Linked DNA regions of Tunicatimonas pelagia. The protein of the gene in region 2 interacts with the protein of the main gene of each other region in a pairwise test. Links are inferred from orthologs where the notes say so. Each region holds a gene or a part of one and is shown on either strand. Other genes may lie near its edges.

Evidence for each region. The genes of interacting proteins can lie anywhere in the genome.
Region 1: the proteins of uvrA (region 2) and uvrB interact in binary tests that used the Escherichia coli proteins (3 or more experiments, as listed by UniProt). The link is inferred for Tunicatimonas pelagia from one-to-one orthologs.

The regions. Positions count from the first base shown.
Region 1 is NZ_CP120683.1:951,247-958,817, reverse strand. What follows is about bases 2,867-5,811. They hold uvrB (excinuclease ABC subunit UvrB), read right to left. Parts: upstream 5,379-5,811; coding sequence 3,354-5,378; downstream 2,867-3,353. Other genes in these bases: P0M28_RS03885 (hypothetical protein), read right to left, coding at 5,512-5,811; P0M28_RS03895 (hypothetical protein), read right to left, coding at 2,881-3,309. In the rest of the region: P0M28_RS03915 (M42 family metallopeptidase), read left to right, coding at 1-678; P0M28_RS03910 (Uma2 family endonuclease), read left to right, coding at 745-1,320; P0M28_RS03905 (phosphatase PAP2 family protein), read right to left, coding at 1,350-2,177; P0M28_RS03900 (copper resistance protein NlpE N-terminal domain-containing protein), read left to right, coding at 2,338-2,826; more of P0M28_RS03885, read right to left, coding at 5,812-5,895; P0M28_RS03880 (Rpn family recombination-promoting nuclease/putative transposase), read left to right, coding at 5,943-6,782; P0M28_RS03875 (shikimate dehydrogenase family protein), read right to left, coding at 6,833-7,571. UniProt on the Escherichia coli protein: The UvrABC repair system catalyzes the recognition and processing of DNA lesions. A damage recognition complex composed of 2 UvrA and 2 UvrB subunits scans DNA for abnormalities.
Region 2 is NZ_CP120683.1:3,421,688-3,429,736, reverse strand. Bases 2,028-5,450 are described here. They hold uvrA (excinuclease ABC subunit UvrA), read right to left. Parts: upstream 5,117-5,450; coding sequence 2,228-5,116; downstream 2,028-2,227. Other genes in these bases: P0M28_RS14650 (SDR family oxidoreductase), read right to left, coding at 5,379-5,450. In the rest of the region: P0M28_RS14665 (hypothetical protein), read right to left, coding at 1-738; P0M28_RS14660 (porin family protein), read right to left, coding at 788-1,618; more of P0M28_RS14650, read right to left, coding at 5,451-6,200; P0M28_RS14645 (Crp/Fnr family transcriptional regulator), read right to left, coding at 6,363-6,938; P0M28_RS14640 (hypothetical protein), read right to left, coding at 7,026-7,730; P0M28_RS14635 (single-stranded DNA-binding protein), read right to left, coding at 7,896-8,049. UniProt on the Escherichia coli protein: The UvrABC repair system catalyzes the recognition and processing of DNA lesions. UvrA is an ATPase and a DNA-binding protein. A damage recognition complex composed of 2 UvrA and 2 UvrB subunits scans DNA for abnormalities.

The DNA.
Region 1 (7,571 bases), 2.5 Mb from region 2 along the record:
CGCAACAAAAACCCGAAGACCACCGACTACTTTATCGATTTGGGTATGAAAGCCGACGAAGTAAAAGAACTAGTGAGTGTTGGCAACCCCATTACCCGCGAGCGGGAATTAATTGAGATGGGCGACTGTGTGAATTGCAAGTCGCTTGATAACCGAGTATCAGTGTTCATTTTGATTGAAACATTACGACAACTAGGCGACGTACCCTACGATGTGTACGGCGTATTCACCGTGCAAGAGGAAGTAGGTTTACGCGGTGCCAACGTAGCTGCTCACGCTATTAACCCTGATTTTGGCTTCGGACTAGATGTTACCATCGCTTTTGATCTGCCGGGTGCACAAGCTCATCAGAAAATCACCTCGCTCGGCGAAGGGGCGGCTATCAAGGTAATGGACGGTTCTACCATCTGCGACTATCGCATGGTAGAGTTTATGAAGCAAACTGCCGAGAAGAACAATATTAAATGGCAACCCGAAATACTCACTGCTGGAGGTACTGATACCGCTGGAGTGCAACGGATGGGTAAGCAAGGTTCCATTGCCGGGGCAATTTCCATTCCTACCCGCCACCTACACCAAGTGATTGAAATGGCAAATAAAGATGACATTGATGGCTGTATCCAACTGCTGAAAGTTTGTCTGGAAACCCTCGATCAATACGATTGGGCGCACCGGTAAAAAAAAGTAGCCTACTGGTAATTTTCGGAGTAGTCAGGTATCAGCAAAATTTCTTATCTTCCGTATATGGAAAAGTACGCCATCAAGCTGCCCAAGAGTCTACAGTTCACCGACGACGAGTTCTACGATTTCTGTCAGGAGAACCGTGACTTACGATTTGAACGAAACGCGCACGGAGAAATTATTATTATGTCACCTACCGGAGGACTTACTGGGAAAAGAAACGGTAAATTAAGTGCTAAATTAGACTACTGGAACGAAGAAGCTGGTCTTGGTGAGGTATTCAATTCCTCTACGGGCTTTCTTCTTCCCAATGGAGCCATGCGCTCCCCAGATGCCGCGTGGGTAGCTACGTCTCGCTGGGAAGCGCTATCCTACGAAGAACAAGAGAAATTTCCCCCGCTATGTCCTGATTTTGTGGTGGAGTTAGTTTCCCCTTCGGATACGCTGAAAACTTCTCAGGAAAAGATGGTGGAGTGGATGGATAATGGCTGCCAAATGGGATGGCTGATTTATCCCAAAGAAGAAAAGGTTTGGGCGTACTATGACAATAAGGTTGAAGAGTTCATTGGGTTTGACCAAGTTCTTTTGGGACAAACTGTACTTCCTGGCTTTACCTTTGATCTAGCCTGGCTGAGGTAAGAATATTGTCTGGCGAAGCAGTCGTACTTTTAAAGAACAAATGTGACCTGGATCATAGGCTGCATTACCGGAGGACTGCTTACGGTAGCACTTAGTTGCACCCTATCCTGACCTACCTGATGTAAGTGAGGAATCAGATAGCCGAGGGAAGCTCCTACTACGTAGCCCGTTATAACATCCGTAGGGAAATGCTTCCCGGCTCGGTAGCGAAAGTAACCTGTAGCAGCCGGAAGAATAGCAGCAGTCGTCCAAGCCACTGCCCGAATGCCAGGATCGTCTACGTAGTCTGAGATCACTTTTGCGGTAAAGAATGACATGGCCGCTGCGTAGGAAGTATGGCCGGAAAAATAAGAGAAATTATTCCCTCGCATTGTGCGTATTTCATCAGGATTGTTGCTGTTATACGTGTACGGTCGGGGACGTGCTGCTAGAGCCTTGGTAATCCCAGTTAGGGTTTCGTTGATAGCGAGGGTTTCTAATAAAATTACTCCCAATGTACCAGCATCAGCCCGAGCGTTATCGAATGCTAACAGAGTGAGCGGTATTGCCAGAGAGACTCCCACCAACACATCACTAGTGATTCTAGCACCCTCCCGGTAGGTACCATCGGATAGTTGGTCCAACGCTAGCACATCGTTAATATCGAGTTCTTCTACCTCCGCTAGTTTGAGTGTCTCCCGATTATTGCGGAGTATGGCACCCACAACTGTTCCAGTAGCACCTACTGAGAGTAAAGTAGTTTCCCGAGCAGTCTTTAACTCGTAACCCTGACTATAAGCGAAATACTGTCCGGATAATATAAAAAATAGGGCAGTTCCCCAGGGAAACCACCAAAGCGGATGCTTATTGATCTTCATGTTAGATTAAAAAATTAAAAGTGGACTATAGCTTAATCTACGACGAATAGTAAAGTTTTAAATATGATGTAGTATTTAACCTAAAATGATATAAATAATAAAATAGTTATAAAGTATATTTGAATAATAATCATATTAACAAGTCTAAAATTTTATTGACGTGAAAAATTTACAAAAACTATTTTCGTCAGCACTGACACTGTGCTTAGCTATTACCCTATTTTCTTGCGGTAACGATGACGAAGAAGCAATTTTTGCTGAGGCTGATCTGATGGGTGAGTGGACAGTGAGTTCTACTGAGATTAATATTCCTGGTATGGATTTGCCAGCAGAACAAATGGCTCTATTTGGAGCAATACTTAGTATACCCGAAGGAACTACTATTCAGCTAAACAATGATAAAACTTACGAGCAGGAAGGTGCTGAGCTTGGCTTTCTGACTACTAATGAAAGTGGTACTTGGAAATTAGAAGGTGGTAAGACACTGGTTTTAACCAGTCAGGATAATGAAGATAAGCAGTATCAAATTCGATCATTGAATAGCGAAAGTGCTGTGTGGTACATCTCAGAAAAAATGGAAAGCGGTGATGTTAGTATTCCGGGAGCAACGGAAGTGACTGTTGAAAGCACTATCAGTCTAAAAAAGTAGCAAAATATCACCTTGTCTCTACAGCCGCACCTTCTTCTGAAGGTGCGGTTTTTTTTATAGCCGATAGCCTACTCCGACCCGCAGAGCAGCGTTGCCTCGTTCAAAATAATAGTCGCCAATTACTTCAATGCGCCAGTTATTATTGATGGCTCGTCCGTAGCCCAATCCAGCCGCGTAATCTACTTCATCACTAATTAGCGGACGCAAGCGCAGAAATATCGGATCAATCGGGTATAGTCGCATGCCGGGAATAAAGCTTAGTCTGTTCGGGGCTGTCCAATATTCTACTCCTGCCGTGAGCGCCAACTGCCGAATCAAGAAATAATTGGCTTCTACACTAAACTGAGCCTTGTCAACAAATTCAAACGGGTCACGATTATCCGTTTTGTAGGCATCAATGCCAAAATTGAATAGAAACTGAGCTTGAGACGTTGAGCTATAAAAAAGAAATAGGAAAAAGGTTAGGTAAAAAAGGTGCTTCATACGATAGTCAGGATGATAGATTTAGCAAAAGCTAAAATTAGGCATTATTCCTGATTTTCGTATAATTTCTTCAGGTCATTCAACTCGTCGCGTAGGCGGGCGGCCTCCATAAAATTGAGTTCTTTAGCCGCCTTTTCCATACTTTTCTTGGTTTGATTCATTAGCTTCTCTAAGTCAGGTTTACTCATGTAGGCAACTACCGGATCAGCGGCAATACTCGTTTGGTCGGGACCCGCGTAAGCCTTGGCGGGGGCTTTTCGGGAGTCGGCTACCTTGGTCTGACCCATAATGGCTTCCTTCGATTTGAGTACGGTTTTCGGGGTGATACCGTGCTTTTTGTTATACTCCATCTGCTTATTACGGCGACGGTTGGTTTCGTCAATCGCTACCTGCATCGAGCTAGTGATTTTATCGGCGTACATAATGCACATGCCATTCTCATTCCGAGCCGCTCGTCCAATAGTCTGTACCAGCGAACGTTCGTTCCGTAGAAACCCTTCTTTATCAGCATCCAGAATAGCCACCAGCGATACTTCCGGTAAATCCAGCCCTTCCCGTAGCAGATTGACTCCCACTAGCACATCGAATTCGCCCAACCGTAAGCCTCGTAGAATTTCTACCCGATCCAGCGGTTTTATATCTGAGTGAATGTATTGACTTTGTACGCCGGCTCGCTCCAAGAACTTCTGCATTTCTTCTGCCATTCGCTTTGTAAGCGTAGTGATTAGCACCCGCTCGCTTTTCTTCACCCGATCATCAATTTCACCCAGCAAATCGTCAATCTGATTGACACTCGGGCGAACTTCAATCACCGGGTCAAGCAAGCCCGTCGGGCGAATCACCTGTTCTACCACCACTCCGTCGGATTCGCGCAATTCGTAGTCGCCGGGGGTAGCACTCACGTAAACAATTTGGTTAATCATCATCTCAAATTCATTGAACGTAAGTGGGCGATTATCCAGGGCCGATGGTAGGCGGAAGCCATAATCCACTAAGTTCACTTTACGGGAACGGTCGCCCCCCCACATGGCTCGCACTTGAGGTACGGTTACGTGGCTCTCGTCAATAACCATTAAGTAATCTTCCGGAAAATAATCGAGCAAGCAGAACGGACGTTGCCCAGGTTCGCGACGATCAAAGTAGCGGGAGTAGTTCTCAATACCGGAGCAGTAGCCCAGCTCCCGAATCATTTCCAGATCGAATTCGGTACGTTCTTGAATGCGCTTGGCTTCCAGGTATCGCTGTTCTTTTTCAAAGCTACCAATTTGAGCTACCAGATCGTCTTGTATTTCGTGAATGGCTACCTGCTGGGTATCTTTACCCGTAACAAATAAGTTGGCCGGATAAATAGTGACTAGTCGCTCTTCGGCTTGCTTCTTACCCGTGTGCGGATCAATCCGGTGGATGGCTTCAATTTCATCGCCCCAGAAGTAGATACGATAGGCAAAGTCGGCGTAGGCAATAAAAATATCTACCGTATCGCCCTTCACCCGGAAGTTGCCCCGTCGGAATTCCCCTTCGGTGCGGCTGTACAAAATATCGACCAGCGAATAGAGCAACTTTTGGCGGGAAAGCACATCTCCCTCCTGAAGCTTAACTACGTTTTTGCCAAACTCATCAGGGTTCCCTAACCCGTAGATGCAGGAAACCGAAGCCACAATCAGTACATCGCGCCGACCAGAGAGCAAAGCCGAAGTAGCACTTAGCCGAAGCTTTTCAATCTCATCATTAATTTGTAAGTCCTTTTCAATGTAGGTATTGTTGGTAGGAATGTACGCCTCGGGTTGGTAGTAATCGTAGTAAGAGATAAAGTACTCTACGGCATTCTGCGGAAAAAACTGCTTGAACTCCCCGTAGAGCTGAGCTGCCAAGGTTTTGTTGTGGCTAATAACGAGGGTAGGCCGATTCAGTTCGGCTACTACGTTAGCAACCGTAAACGTTTTGCCCGACCCGGTTACTCCCAGTAGGGTTTGCGCTCGTTCTCCGGTTTCTGTGCCTCGTACCAGTTGGTTAATAGCTTCGGGCTGGTCGCCAGTAGGTTGATAGTCAGAAGTGAGGATGAAATCCATATTTCAATTAACAATGTGCAGTGTGCAGTGTGCAGTGTGCAATGTACAATTAGCAGTGTACAAAGAACAACAATCAGGAAGGGTTAGTTTGGCTGATGTTGAATGAATAATGATTAATGAATGGTGGTGAAGGTTAGTCAATAGGTTGAGACTTTTGATAGTAGAATTTTTCGTGGATAATCAATCCGTCGCGCCACTGCTGTACCGAAACTTCGGTGAGTTGCGATGTTATGCCTTGAAGGTTCGTAAAAAGGATTTTCCACTCGCTAAACACTACGTTTTTCCGAGTATCAATTGCCTGATTGATCAGCTTGCTTTGTACATGAGCAACTCTAGACAGGTTTAGCTTCTCGTTTTCCAGACAGATTTTTTTACCTACTCGCGGTGATTCTTCATTTTCCTGGACAATTACATCGTTTCCATAAAACTGCTGTATTGCTCGGAGTGTATCGCCAGCAATAATCATAGCATTCAGCTGCTCAACTTTTACAGTCCATCCCAATTGGTCATTATTCATCACTCATTATTCATTAATCATTACTCTAAAATAGCTAAATTTACGGTATGGAACGCTACATCAATCCGCTAACCGACTATGGTTTTAAAAAGCTGTTTGGAACAGAACCTAATAAGGATTTACTGACTGATTTTTTGAATCAGCTACTACCGCCTCACCATCGCATTCAAAAGCTAAATTACGCTAAGAACGAACATTTAGGTGTTGGTCTGATAGACCGGAAAGCAATCTTTGATATATACTGCGAGGGGGAAAATGGAGATAAATTTATAGTGGAAGTACAAAAAGCAAAACAGAATTACTTCAAGGATAGAACGGTCTATTACTCTACATTTCCTATTCAGGAACAAGCCAAACAAGGCGATTGGAGTTTTCGGTTGACAGCAGTTTATACGGTAGGCATTCTTGATTTCGTGTTTGACGATCATCAAAATGAAGAAACAATATTGCACACCATCAAACTGAAAGACCAGGACTGCCGTACCTTCTACGAAAAGTTGACTTACATTTACATTGAGCTTCCCAAGTTTAAGAAAACGGAAGAGCAGTTAGAATCTCAGTTTGAAAAATGGCTCTATGTGCTACGCTATCTTTCGCAGTTGCAAGATCGGCCCAAAGCGTTACAGGAGCGAGTGTTTCAGAAACTTTTCAAGGCAGCCGAGATAGCGAAATTTAATAAACAGGAACGTGCTTCTTACGAAGAAAGTGTAAAGTACTACCGCGACATCAAAAACGTAGTAGATACCTCACACCAGGAGGGGAAAGAAGAAGGAAAAGAAGAAGAAAGAATAGAAGTGGCTAAGCGAGGTTTAGCAAAAGGTTATTCTACAGAAGTGATCTCGGATATGACCGGGCTTTCCACTGAGGAAATTGAGAAACTAAAATAATGATTAATGAACAATGAGTGATGAGCAATGAAGGAGCACTTTATTTATCATTAATCATCAATATTGTTCCAGAACTTCCAGCTTTTTTCGGCTTGTAGATGAAGCATTTCTAGGCCATTCTTCGTTTTTGCGCCTCGTGCTTGGGCTAATTTCATGAAGGCAGTTTCTGCGGGATTGTACACCAAATCGTAGCAAAAATGTTTTGAGGTTATTTGCTGGTAGTTGAGATCAGGATGAGTCTCGGTTTGCGGACTCATACCGAGCGGAGTAGTATTGATAATGAGAGGGTAACCGCCTAAATTTTTTTGTTTGAGGTCAGCGTAAGAAATAGCTGTTTCGCTGGTCTGACGAGAGACATAGGTATAGCCAACACCCAAATCTTGTAGTACACAGACAACTGCTTTAGAAGCCCCTCCCGTACCTAGTACCAATGCCTGATCTACCGCAGTTTCACCCAGCCACGGCAGCAACGAATCTCGGAAGCCGTAATAATCTGAATTAAAGCCTACTTTTCTGGTTTTTTTAACCCGGACTGTATTCACCGCTCCGATGCGTTCGGCTACCGGATCAAGTTCGTCTACGTACTTCATCACCTGCTGCTTGTAGGGAATAGTAACATTCAAACCCCGTAAATTGGGCTGTTCTAATACCTTGTTGGGCAGCTCATCAATCGTTTTTATCTCAAACAGCTCGTAGGCTGAGTCGGTAATACCTTCTTGCTGAAACTTTTCAGTAAAATACTGCTTTGAGAAGGAGTGACTTAGCGGGTAGCCAATTAGTCCGTAAAGA
Region 2 (8,049 bases):
GGGAACTACTAGTGTATAATTACCCTCCGCGTCAACGGTATCTGTAATAACGAAATTAGAGTAAGTGAGGGTCTGTACATCGGCTAGACCCCGATTAAGATTGCCATACAGGCTCATAACTGATTGTACGTTGAGTGTTGCTCTCACTACAGCTCCAGTGGCAGCTTCACGAGTATCATTAGTCAAATCAGTCTCAGCCCATACTTTGCCACTGATTTCAGAAGCCCCAGCCGCTACAGTAGTAGGAAAGATAGGGACAGTAGTTCCAACAGTACTCTCTAGATCTCCTGTAAAATCTTGAAGTCTTGTTGTATACGTCGCTGTAGTATGATCGGCAGCTTCAATCGTTACTGCCACTTCACCTTCTTTTAGATTAGTAAAAGCAGCTACGCCTGACTCATTCGTGGTCACCTCAATAGGTTCTCCACCTTGCACTAAAGTAACCGTTACCCCGCTAGCAAAGCTCTCGCCTTCAGTTCGGGCTCGGGTATTATCACTACCGCCATTTATTACAGTTACATTGTAGTTGATGATTGCTCCAACTCGGTCTAATGAGTCCTGTTGCAGATTTTCAGCTAATGCTTGCTCATTTTCCAAACGCTTTAGGGCAGTCAGGGTTGAGTCCTGAGCGGCAATGGCGTCGGCTTCGGTAAATTCATCCTCACACGATGAGAGGGCTAGTCCACTGACAACAACGCCAGCTCCTAGCAGGGTGGTGAACCAATTCTTAGTGTTCATCTTTTGGGTTTGATTTAAAGTTAAATAATAGAATTTGTTATTACTTTGATTAAAGGGTCAATCCTACTGAGAATATAAAGCTATTGGAGCGTAAGTCCGTAGCGTCGCGCAGTAGATCGTTCGGGTCAAATCCGTTGTTAATTGGATTGAGACCATAACGGTAACGCACATCAAATAAGAAAGTACTAGATCCAGTTGGGATTTCGGCTCCCAATCCAATATTGAGTCCGTATTGCATTGATCGGTACTCCGAACGCACATCCTCCGAGCCACTATCGGTTACGGAAAACTGAGCCCGCCCAGTACGGTCGTCGCTAATTACTCCATCCTCTATAAAGTAGGTAATATCTTGCGACTGGGTCGCAGCAAAATTGAATCCAATAGAAGGCCCCACGATCAACTGTGGGCGAATACCCATTACCGGATTAGGCAGACTAGCACGCAGCAGTACCGGAAATTCTATATTATGCAACTTCACGTTGCCCGTAATAGCAATATTAGAACTAGATTCGTCTACAATGGACTCTTTCAATTCTACTCGGGTACCTCCCTGTTGCATGTACAGCAGCTCAGCGGATACATCCAAAAAGTCTAGTAACGAGTAGGTGGCAAAACCACCAATAGCAACTCCAGTGACACTGCCGGTATGTTCGCGTCCGGTCATAAAGCCTTGGTAAAATCCACTGGAGGTAAGACCAATCTTAGGCCCATATTCCAGAGGGAGGCTAAAGCTCGAGCCAGACTCTGAACTACCGTCAGAACTGGTGCTGCTGCTTTCATCTTGTGCGAAAACAGGAGATGCGATAAAGCAAACTGCCAGAGGGAGTACTAACATCATCCGGCGCACCTTACGCCGTGTTTGGTTGATAAGTTTCGTCATACATTTTTGGGTTTAAAGGGTTACTACTTTAGCACTTGAATCCGGAAAGGTGAAGATGCACGTTGACAGTTAAATCCTTTTCTTTCGCGGCTTGTCACAAAACAACAGCTTTATTACGTAATCAAAACCCCTAAAAATGCTGATTCACTACTTGCGTAGCAGATGGGGCGAAAGCCCGGTTTTTTCACTAATTTTGAAAAAAAATGCTCAGTAAAGTGAAATTTTGGCGAGAAGAAGAGATCACTAGATTACCACAATAGCGGATTATTATTCTCTATAATCTAGATATAATTATAATTCAACTGATATTTTAGTATTTTTTTACGTTAATTCAAGAAAGGTATTATTCAATCAATTAGTCGAATTATTCAGATTATTCAAGATTTAATAGATGTAGTATTCTTTATTATTTTGGCCATTTTTCGAAAAAACCTACTGTGTTAGTGGTATAATCGCACAAAGTTACTTTTTCAGGTAAATTTTTACCAAAACGACTATCGAGAATAATCAGACTATTTAATAAAATTATTTTTAGAAACGTATTACTTTTCTAATAGACAATACTTTCAGGAACGAATAAGTACTTTGCTTATTTGGTAGAGCTTTTGGTCAGCTTGACGGAGCTAATTCTTCTCGTAAAAATTGAGCGGTATATCCAGTTGCACATTTAGCCACCACTTCGGGGGTACCCTCGCAAATAATCTGACCGCCATTGCTGCCGCCTTCGGGGCCAAGATCGATAACATGATCGGCTACTTTCACCACATCTAGGTTATGCTCAATAATAAGTACAGTATTGCCCTTATCCACTAGCTTATTGAGTACATCTAGCAAATGCTGAATATCCTGAAAATGTAAGCCGGTGGTGGGCTCATCCAGAATGTAGAGCGTTTGCCCAGTGTCTTTCTTAGAGAGTTCAGTGGCTAGTTTCACCCGTTGTGCTTCCCCGCCCGAAAGAGTGGTGGCATGCTGCCCCAGCGTGATGTACCCTAGGCCAACATCTTGCAGGGTTTGAATTTTCCGCAGAATGCGGGGTTGGTTTTCAAAAAACTCTACCGCTTGCTCTACCGTCATATCCAGCACATCCGAAATAGACTTTCCTTTAAAACGAATTTCTAAGGTTTCCCGGTTATAGCGACGGCTTTTACAGGTAGGGCAGGGCACATGTACATCCGGCAGAAAGTCCATCTCAATAAGTTGCATCCCTCCGCCCTGGCAGGTTTCGCAGCGCCCCCCTTTCACATTAAAGGAAAACCGCCCCGGTTTATAACCCCGAATTTTTGCTTCCGGTAGTTCAGAAAATAACGCCCGAATATCCGTAAATACTCCGGTGTAAGTAGCCGGGTTAGAACGCGGGGTACGCCCAATAGGAGCTTGGTCTACTTCAATCACTTTATCCAGATGTTCTACTCCTTTAATGGTATTGAAGGGACAAGGCTCAGCGTAAGAGCGGTAGAAGTGCTTGCTCAGCAACGGGAACAAGGTTTCGTGAATCAGAGTGGATTTTCCACTGCCGGATACTCCGGTTACGCAGATCATTTTTCCTAGGGGCAACGTAAGCTTTACCTTTTTTAGATTATGACCTCTCGCTCCGGTTAGTACCAGCTTCTTTCCACTTCCCTTTCGCCGTGTGGCAGGAGTTTCAATGGCGCGGCTGCCTTTCAAATAATCAGCAGTGATACCGCCTTGCTTCAAGAATTCTTCGGGACTACCCGCCGCAATTACCCGACCACCGTGCCGCCCGGCCCCGGGGCCAATATCGATGATGTAGTCAGCTTGCAGCATCATATCTTTGTCGTGCTCTACGACAATGACCGTGTTACCCAAGTCGCGCAAATCTTGCAGAGCCTTAATCAGTTTCACATTATCGCGCTGGTGCAGGCCAATGCTAGGTTCGTCCAGAATATAAAGTACGCCTACGAGTTGGGTTCCAATTTGCGTAGCTAGCCGAATGCGCTGGGCTTCTCCGCCCGAGAGCGTTCGCAGTGGCCGATCTAGCATAAGATAGGTTAAGCCTACGTCAACCAAAAAGCCAATACGCTTCCGGATTTCTTTCAGTACTTCGCCCCCAATGAGCCGCTGCCGATCGGTTAAGCGTTCTTCCAGGTTTTCAAACCAAGCTTGCAGATCGTCAATATTTAGCTGGGCTAGCTCAGCGATATTTTTACCAGCAATTTTAAAGTAGCGAGATTCTTTCTTTAATCGGGTGCCTTCACAATCAGGGCAGGTGGTGCTAGTCATAAATTGTTTGACCCACTTTTGCGTTTTATCGGTTCCGGTTTCCTCCTGCTTTTCCAGATAGCCCGTGATACCTTCAAACACAGTGTCGTACGTAGAACCTGCGTACTTGACTGATTTAACCGAAACCGGTTTAGTATCGCCGTGCATAATGATCTCCCGAACTTTCTCCGGTAATTCTTCAATTTTAGTGGTTAGTTTTACTTTATGTCGCTTCAGTACTGCTTCTAATTTCTTAAAAATCCAGATGTCGCGGTACTCTCCTAATGGAGCAATCCCTCCCTGGCGAATGCTAAGTTTTTCGTTGGGGAAAATAGCCTCTTCCGAAAATTTTTGAATAGCTCCTATTCCACTACAGGTGGGGCACATGCCGTAGGGCGAGTTGAAGGAGAACGTATTGGGGGCAGGTTCGTCATAAGCTAGCCCGGTTTCTGGGTCCATCAGATACTTAGAAAGGTGCTGTACATTACCCTTAGTATCGTCGATCATAATAATTCCTTTCCCGTGCATCAGCGCGGTCTTGATTGATTCGGCAATGCGGTAGCGATCATCGTCGCGCACGATCACCCGATCAACCACAATCTCAATATCGTGAGTTTTGTAGCGGTCTACCTGCATTTTAGGTGTCAAATCCACAATTGCACCGTCAACCCGCACCTTAGCGAAACCCATTTTCCGCACCTGCTGAAAGAGTTCACGGTAGTGGCCTTTGCGACCTTTCACAATGGGAGCCAGAATAATGAGCTTGCTCCCCGCAAAATCATCCATAATCCGGTCAATAATCTGCTCCTCGCTCTGTCGCTCCATTTTCTTACCCGTTTCGTAAGAGTAGGCTTCTGATGCCCGGGCGTAGAGCAGTCGCATAAAATCGTAGATTTCAGTAACGGTGCCTACGGTAGAGCGCGGATTTTTAGAAGTAGTCTTCTGCTCAATGGAGATAACGGGACTCAGTCCATTAATTTTATCCACTTCAGGCCGTTGTAAGTTACCGATAAAGGAACGGGCGTAGGCCGAAAAGCTCTCCATGTAGCGGCGCTGCCCTTCGGCGTAGATAGTATCAAAAGCTAAGGATGATTTTCCGCTACCGCTAATTCCGGTAATTACAATGAGCTTATTGCGCGGTAGCGTTACATCAATAGTTTTAAGGTTATGCTCGCGTGCCCCAAAGATCTCGATGGTTTCTTGGTCGTACTCAGGGGGTACTATCGCCAAATCTGCGGCAGTATCGGTTCTTTCTACGGTTAGGTTTTCGGTAGCCATAAATTCAATCGGAATTAAGCGAAGCTGTGGGCGGAAACCGGAAAAAGACGACCGGAAACCGAACAGCAATTTTCTTTCTACTACTTAGAATAAGTATTAAAGAGAAAGGGTTCCGAAGGTACAAAAAACAGTGCTAGGATTACAAGCGGCAGAAATGAAATTTTACTATGCTTGAGCGGGGTGGTAGGCTGCATTCAGGCATTTATGCCCGCGTAGTTTTCTCAAACATACAAATGCCCAAATGCAGAGAGGGAAAAATACCTCAGGCAGCTACTAATCCTAACCGCCCTGACTGTTTAGAAATCGTACTCTGTTTTTCTTCCGGATAACCCTCACCCACCTTTTCTAAATAAGCAAAAAAATTAGCAGCTTCTTTAAGAGTTGGGGTTCGGGTAAGCCAAGCAATAAACTTTGCTATGCCGTAGGGCAAATTTGTTACCTTTTTAATCTGCGGATGGTGCTGAGTACAATATTCTTCTAGAGCCTTATTTAAGGTGACCGATTGCTTACCAAAAATCTTCTGGTAAAAATTCTCTTCTTTCAAAAGCTCCTGCGAAACTAGTCGGGCAAACTCTTGTCCCGAAACTAAATGATAGGGCCGAGTTTGTTTTCCCAAAACGGAAGCCCGTCCGTTATTCACAAAATTAGCCAGTGCTTCCCGAAAAATAGTAGGTTTAAAAATCTGATAGGGCACTCCCGAACCTTGAATTAACTGCTCCGCCTCAAGCTTATCCTTTATCATAGGGAAAAAGTTATTTTCTTCCGAAACGGTAGAGCCCGATACGTAGGATATTTTTTGCAGTGAAAGTTCGGTTGTTAGCGAAACTACGTGCCGCACAGCAACTAGCTCCGCCGGTTGGCTCAAACTGATGTGAACCTGCTCGCAATCTGTCAGTGCTGCTTTCAGGTTCTCACGGTTAATAGCATCACCCGAAATAATTTCAACTTGGTTGCCAAACATCTTTTCAGCTTTCGCTGGATTACGAGCCAAGACTTTTACCAAAAAATCATCCGTAACTAACTGCTGAGTGACGATACGACCAATAAGACCAGTGCTGCCGAGAACTAATACCTTGCTTTTCATGATAGTGTGCTTTAAAGTGAATAATTAATCAACACTTCAAAGGTAGTGCGCTCAATTCTCCTAAAAATTGATGTATGTTACATTAAACGGAGACCGGAAAAGGGAAAACGGAGGAGGGAGAACGGAATATATTTTTCTTTTTCCATCCTCCCTTCTCCGAGGCTATCGGGCTAATTCTTTGCGGATGCGGCTGAGGCTTTCACGCTCGATGCCAAGGTAAGAGGCCAAGTGGTAAAGCGGAATGCGTTGAATAAAGCGAGGGTAATCGTCTAGCATCTGCAAGTACCGCTCTTTGGCAGATAGGAAGAGGAAGGACTCAAATCGGTTGGTAGCGGTGGCGTATACGCTTTCGGAAATCAGTCGCCCGAAGCGTTCCCAGTTTTTAGACTGATCGTAAGCGTGTTGAAGGGCCCTGGCACTAAAGGTTAATAGCTCACAATCTTCCAGTGCTTGAATGTAGTAGCGGCTGGCCCGCTGTTTAAGAAAATCTAGGTAGGATACGGCATAGTCATTTTCCAGAAAAAAGTGGTTATTGATTTCCTTACCGTCTTGAAGATAAAATAGTCGTAGTACTCCTGTTTGCACAAACCCGATTTCGCTTACCAACTGTCCCGGTTCTAGAAAATAACTGTTCTTAGCAATAGTACGGCGATTGAGGTGCGGAATGAACTGATTACACTCGTCTTCGCTAAAATCAGTGACCTTCCGTATTTGTATTTTGAAGTTGCTGAGGTTCATAAGTAGCGCATCTTTTTAACAGCCTAAATAGTTATTTATTTTGACAAAATGCGCTACTATTTGTTTCTAGAGGATCAGTCGGGATTATTAATTATCAGTAGTAACTGCTAGGGAAATCGCTCCACTTTCCACACCATCTATTTCCATAAAGCCATATACTATATAGCTAGTGTTAGGGGTTAGTCCTTGAAAGTTTCCGAATGTGAACCCACCACCCTTCATAGCCACACTCTGCGAGGTTTGAGAACTCTTTAACTCAGCAGCAGCGGGAACTGGGTCAGAAGGGTCAAAAATGCTAAAGTAAACCATTCCCTCCCCAGCTTCTTCTTTAATGCGAAGGCTTAATGAAACGAGAGTAGGTTGAACTACTCGTTCTTCCAAAGTTAAAAAAGAATTTTTTGTTGTGACTTGTAAGCTAACTAATTCCCCTTCTGCTCCATCTACTTCTATAAAAGCGTATACAGTGTAGGTGGTGTTAGGAGATAACTCACGAAATGTTTCAGATACAGGGTCAACACCAGATGAAGCTACACTTTGAGTACCAGGGGCATTCTTTAAAGCACTAGTAGTGGGAACAGAATCAGATTCATCAGCTAAACTATAATAAATAATTCCACCACTAGCTTCCTCTGTGACTTGTAAGTTAAAGGAGAAATAATCTGCCTCGACTACATTTTCTTCCAATGTCAATGTAAAAGGAGATGGAGATGGTTCTTCAGCAGCGTCATCTTCTGAGCAAGCCGAAAATAGAGCAATAATAATAAAGGAAATAAAGTACCATGCACGCTTCATAGCATTCAGATTTTTGGTTTAAACTGCAATGATACCATCTCATGTAGCTGAATGCTGATCTATTCTTGTGGAAATAATACGTATGTGGGAATGAGGTTAAGAAGCTGCTTTTTAGAAAGACATCCGAAGTTTCGAAAAACTTCGGATGTCTGAGAATAAGATAGATTAAAATGGTAATTCATCTCCCGCTGTGGCGGTTTCCCGCTTGCCGAGCATCAGTAGATCATTGGCCACAATCTCGGTTACGTAACGTTTAATACCGTCTTTGTCTTCGTAGTTACGGTGAGTGAGTTTTCCGGCGAGGGCTACTTGCTTACCT